DNA from 2 places in the Massilia scottii genome. Region 1 is predicted to be linked to the other one. Evidence: predicted binding sites of a transcription regulator. Region 1 holds the regulator's gene; the other holds the start of a gene.
The links. The regulator LexA, encoded in region 1, represses DNA repair genes until DNA is damaged. The targets are predictions, from matches to a motif close to ACTGTATNNNNATACAGT.
Positions count from the first base shown of each region.

Region 2: a site for LexA is predicted at 1,258-1,275, ahead of RBA41_RS25690 (ATP-dependent helicase). Genes of this name have one in related genera too.

Region 1 covers NZ_JAVCWM010000016.1:71,950-74,874, reverse strand. Annotated here, with positions in the region: gene rpsF (30S ribosomal protein S6) at 1-323, opposite strand, end outside; gene RBA41_RS21710 (DUF29 domain-containing protein) at 462-908, opposite strand; gene RBA41_RS21705 (DUF29 domain-containing protein) at 938-1,408, opposite strand; gene lexA (transcriptional repressor LexA) at 1,541-2,176, shown strand; gene RBA41_RS21695 (tetratricopeptide repeat protein) at 2,211-2,925, opposite strand, start outside.
Region 2 covers NZ_JAVCWM010000024.1:10,263-13,187, reverse strand. Annotated here, with positions in the region: gene RBA41_RS25705 (chromate transporter) at 1-81, opposite strand, end outside; gene RBA41_RS25700 (hypothetical protein) at 123-314, opposite strand; gene RBA41_RS25695 (hypothetical protein) at 596-823, shown strand; gene RBA41_RS25690 (ATP-dependent helicase) at 1,304-2,925, shown strand, end outside.

The sequences.
Region 1 (2,925 bases):
CGTTGTACCGATTTCATCATCGGCGACGGCGCGGTTTCAGCCTTCTTCATCTTAACGGTGAGGTGACGCAGCACGGCATCATTGAATTTGAACGCGGTTTCGAGTTCCACGAGGGTCTCGTTGTCGCATTCGATGTTCAGGCAGATGTAGTGCGCTTTTGGCAGCTTCTGGATCGAGTAAGCCATCTGACGACGGCCCCAGTCTTCAACACGGTGAACCGAACCGCCGCGCGTGGTTACGCTGGCTTTGTAGCGTTCGATCATCGCCGGGACTTGCTCGCTTTGGTCCGGGTGGACGATAAAAACGATTTCATAATGACGCATGCATAACTCCTTAGGGACGTTTAAACAAATGCCCACCTCGGCGTCAAGACGAGTGTGGGAAGGGAAAGCCGGCGATTATAGCGTGAAATAGAGCAACAATCAAGGGCGCATTGAGAAAGCTGTGCGATTGCGCGTCGTTCATGGCACGAAGTCGTCGTCGAGCAGTTGGGCCGGGGTGTAGGGTGGCTCCGGCGGGAAAGCGCTTTTCGGTAGCCGGGTTTCGATGGCCGCGCTACGCACGGCGTGCGCATACTCTTGTCGTGCCATGCGCTCGACCGCCCTGCTCAGGCTGGGACTGCGCTCCAGCAGCCGAGCAATTGCGCGGCGCTGCTCGTTGATGGTCGCCAGCCAGCTCGTCGACTTGCGCCGCGGCTGATACTGGCACTTGAGCAGGCGCATGATCAGAACGTGCAGCCGGCTACACAATTCCCTTTGATTGCGGCCGACCATTTCCTCAAACTCCTCCACAAGGTGTTCGACATCAAGGTGTTCAAAGTCCCTGGCGCGCAACAGCCTCACCTGTTGATCGATCCATTGGATCAGATCATCGTCGTAGTCAGCAAGTGGCACCCCGAGTCGATCCATGACCCGCCTCCTCTACCCTGTATTTCAGTTCACGGCCCCTCATCCGGCGAGTACGACGGCACGAAGTCGTCGTCGAGCAGCTGCGCGGCACTGTAAGGTAGCGCAGCCGGGAAGATGGACTCCGGCAGGCGTGTTTCCCAAGCGGCACGCCGGCGCGCTTCGGCATAGCGCCGCGCTGCTAGTTCGGGTATGTCGGCAACCAGACTGGGACTGTCGGCAATCAGCAATTCCACGCCAAAACGGGCGTCGTTCAGCTTGATGCACCAGTGCCGTGGCTTGTACCGTGGCCGCAACTGCAAACTGAGCAAGTACGCAGTGATATATTCAAGGTGCCCCTCGAGCTCACTCCGGTCGGCACGCACTGCGCCTTCAAGCTCGTCGATGAGGTTGTCGACATCAAGTAGCTCGAACTTTCCCATACGCAGCAACTCCGCCTGATCCTCAAGCCACAGCACAAAATCTTCCTCATAACCCACCCTTGGAACCTCAAGCCGATCCATGACTCACCTCCTCTGCTACTTGTTGGACAGCGCCCATCGCAAATAATTCGCCTGTTCGGCTAATTAACCCTTGCATTGCGCGAAATACTGTACAAAAATACAGTCTGTCCATATACACAGTCCCGCATACCGATGATCAAGCTCACTCCAAGGCAAGAACAAATCCTCAACCTGATCAAGGATGCGATCGAGAACACGGGCTTTCCTCCTACCCGTGCCGAGATCGCCAATGAACTGGGCTTCAAGTCGGCCAACGCGGCCGAAGAGCATCTGCAGGCGCTCGCGCGCAAGGGCGCCATCGAAATTTCGCCCGGCACCTCGCGCGGCATCCGCCTGATCGGCGCCAGCGTCGACGCCATTGCCATGCCGCCGCCGAACCTGCTCATGTCGCTGCCGCTGGTCGGGCGCGTGGCCGCCGGTTCGCCCATCCTCGCGCAGGAGCATGTGGAAGCGACCTACAGCGTGGACCCGGCGATGTTTTCGTCGCGTCCCGATTTCCTGCTCAAGGTGCGTGGGTGGTCGATGCGCGACGCCGGCATCATGGATGGCGACCTGCTGGCCGTCAAAAAGGTCGACAGCGCCAAGAATGGCCAGATCGTGGTGGCCCGCATCGGTGACGATGTCACCGTCAAGCGCTACAAAAAGACCGGCTCGCTGATCGAACTGCTGCCGGAAAATCCGGACTTCAAGGTGATCCACGTCGATCCCGCAACCGACGAGTTCGCGCTTGAAGGCCTGGCGGTAGGGTTGATGCGCAGCTGGAACTGAGCGTGCGGGCGCGGTTCCACTGCGCCCTTGCCGCCTAGTCGCCCTTGCGCGGCGCTGTCGCCGCCGCTTCGGTGACGATGCGGTTGTGTTCCTTGATGTAGGCGTCGGTGGCGGCACGCCACGCGCCGAAGTCGGCCAGCACCAGCTTGGCCGAGACCTTGGCGTTTTCGGCGATGCCCGCATACACGCCTTCCAGATACACGCGCGACTGCTCGGTTTCTTCCTTGGTCAGCAGGTCGGCCACATCCTTGGGAATGCGCTTGGTCAGCGGGCTGGCCTCGTTCAGGTTGCGCACGAAGCCGTTGTAGCAATCCTGCCAGGCCGCGACCTTGGCCGACACGCTCTCGATTTCTTCGTTCTGCTTCGACATGGCCGGAATGCGCGGCGCCGGGCAACGGAACTGGCCCGTTGTCAGGTCGGCGCCATCGTATTTGCCGATCCAGTAATCCAGGTCGGCACGGCGCGCATCGCGCTTTTTCATCATCTCCAGCGAGCCGGCCGCAGTCTTGTTACCCTTGGCGGCGGACTTCTTGAACCAGGCTTCGGCCTTGGCCAGGTCGACCGTGCCGGCCTCGCCGTAAAAATACATCTCGCCCATGTGCAGCTGGGCTTCGGCGTTGCCGGCGTTGGCCAGCTTGGTGTACAGCTGCAGCGCTTGCGGATAAGCCTTTTTCGCGAACAGGGCGTTGGCGTTGGCCAGCTCGTCCGCGTGCGCCACGCCGGCGAGCATCAAGCCCAGGCAGAACAGG
Region 2 (2,925 bases), on a different contig from region 1:
CAGCGCCAGCCAGGTAAATGAAACAAACAGGTCGGTCAGCGATTGCGGGCGCGGACGGGCGGGGAGGGACGGATCGGTCATGCCGCATTATCGCGCCGGCCCGCCCGCCTGTCCATGCGGGCTCAGCCGCCGCCGATGCCGCGCATCACGCGGCCCGTGCCGCCGCATTCGGTGCAGGCGCTGCCGTCGGCCAGCTTGCCCTTGCCGCTGCAGGCGTCGCAGATATCCTCGGCCGCGCCTGGCGTACCCGGTTCGGCTTCGTCACCCGGGTTGAGCGTGGGTTCCGTCGTAATCTTTTCAGTTGGAATTGTCATGATGTCCTCGGTCGGCATGGTGAGATATGCGCACAGGCGCGTGGCCTATGCCCGTGCCTACGCCCGTGCCTACGCCCGTGCCGCATTGTAGGCCGCGTCGTCATGGGCGGGCGCTGCGTTGCCGACGGAAAAAATGGCACCGATAGAACTATGCCTCACGCATATTTTTTGCCGTTTCGATGGAACCTTGACATTGACTTTGATCTTTATTGAGGGATACTCCTTAGGCAGTACTGGGTTCCCTTTGCAACGTTTCTGACTGCCTGTAAGGAAATCACAACATGAATCGACAGCAACGCCCTGACAGCGGCGGTCTCGCCCTGGCTGAACCGCCTTACCAACGCCACGACTTGCGCCAGCGCGACATCGTCGACCATGCCATTTCGGTCCAGGAAAGCAGCAATACGATGTCTGCCATCGAGTATCTCAAAGCGCAGAATATTGCCCCCGATGTGATCGAACGGGTTTTGCTGGAACCGCAGCGCCGGCGCGGGGCGCTCGCTCACTGAGTGGTGCCGGGTGGTGACGCAGGGCCGGGCAAGGTGCGCGACCGATGCTGCAGGCATATCAGAATGTTATCGAACCACCCCGTTCCCGCTGCGTGCAAAACAGGCGGTTATGCACAAAAAAATCTTGTAGGAAATTTCTTAATATTTTTTACCGCCTTCTCCATTGACTTTGTAAGTGCTTGATTTATATAGGCATAATTTCTGCCTCACGAATGAGCATTTTGTTGAAACCCGCATCGTTACACGCTTGCGGACTGTCAAGAGGGGATTATCCACAAAGTTATCCACAGCGATTGTGGATATCCCAAAAAGTACTTTAGAAACGGCTACTTAGCGCGCATAAGGCGATTTTTGACCGCCGCTATCATGGCTGGCATGAAGCGGGCACCGGTGGCGCGTCAGGAAAGCGCCAAGTTTTTTACTTGCGCAATAATACTGGATAAATGTACAGTCATGTCAACCCCAGTTTGATTGCCCGATATGACCGCTGTTCCTCTTGCCGCTTCCTCCGACGATCCCTTCGCCAGCCTCAATCCCGCGCAGCGCGCTGCCGTCGAGCATGACATTGGCGTAGCCGCGGGCAGCGCGCGGCCCCTGCTGGTGATCGCCGGCGCCGGCTCCGGCAAGACCAATACGCTGGCGCACCGCGTGGCGCGCCTGATCATGAGCGGCGCCGATCCCCAGCGCATCCTGCTGCTCACGTTTTCGCGCCGCGCCGCCACCGAAATGACGCAGCGCGCCAGCAAGGTACTGCACCGGATCATGGGTGTGCGCGGCGGCCAGCCACCGGCCAGCCTGCCGTGGGCCGGCACCTTCCACAGCATCGGCGCGCGCCTGCTGCGCGATTACGCCGGCCGCATCGGCCTCGAAGAATCGTTCACCATCCACGACCGCGGCGACGCCGAAGACCTGATGGGCATGGTGCGCCACGAGATCGGCCTGACCCAGACCGAAAAACGCTTTCCCCTCAAGGGAACCTGCCTGGCAATCTACTCGCGCGTGGTCAACAGCCGCGACACGCTGGCGCTGGTGCTCCAGAGTACCTTTCCCTGGTGCAGTGAATGGGAATCCCAGCTCAAGACCCTGTTCGGCGCCTATGTCGACGCCAAGCAGGAGCAGAACGTGCTCGATTACGACGATCTTCTGCTGTTTTGGGCCGAGATGGCGGCCGATCCCGACCTCGGCGCCCACCTCGGCGGCCTGTTCGACCATGTCCTTGTCGATGAGTACCAGGACACCAACCGCCTGCAGGCCGCGATCCTGATGGGCATGAAGCCGGGCGGCGAAGGCGTGATGGTGGTCGGCGACGATGCCCAATCGATCTATTCTTTCCGCGGCGCCACGGTGCGCAATATTCTCGATTTTCCGAAACAGTTCGCGCAGGAAGCCTGCATCGTCACCCTGGACCGCAACTACCGCTCGACCCAGCCGATCCTGGATGCCTCCAACGCCGTGATCGGTGCCGCGCTCGAGCGCCACGCCAAGACCTTGTGGACCGACAAGGTGTCGACTGTCCGGCCGCAACTGGTGCTCATTCCCGACGAGGCCGAGCAGGCCCGCTGGGTCTGCAAGCGCATCCTGGAGCAGCGCGAAACCGGCATGGCGCTCAAGGCGCAGGCGGTGCTGTTCCGCGCGGCCAGCCACAGCGCCGCGCTGGAGCTGGAACTGATGCGCCGCAACATCCCCTTCGTCAAATTCGGCGGCCTCAAGTTCCTGGAAGCATCCCATATCAAGGATGTGCTGGCGGTGCTGCGCTTTGCCCAGAATCCAAGCGGCAGGGTGGCCGGTTTCCGCGTGGTGCAACTGGTGCCGGGCATCGGCGCCGCCACCGCCACCCGGCTGCTGGACGCGGTCGGCGAGGCGGCCGAGCCGCTGCGCGCGGTCGAGCAATTTGCCGCGCCCGCCAGGAGCGGCGGCGAGTGGGAGCAGTTTGTCGCGCTGTTTCGCGCCCTGCGCGCGCCAGGGCTGCGCTGGCCGGCCGATATCGAGCTGGTCAAGAACTGGTACCTGCCGCACCTCGAACGCATGCATGACGACGCCCAGGTGCGCGTGGCCGACGTGGAACAGCTGGCGCGCCTGGCGGGCGGTCATGGCTCGCGCGA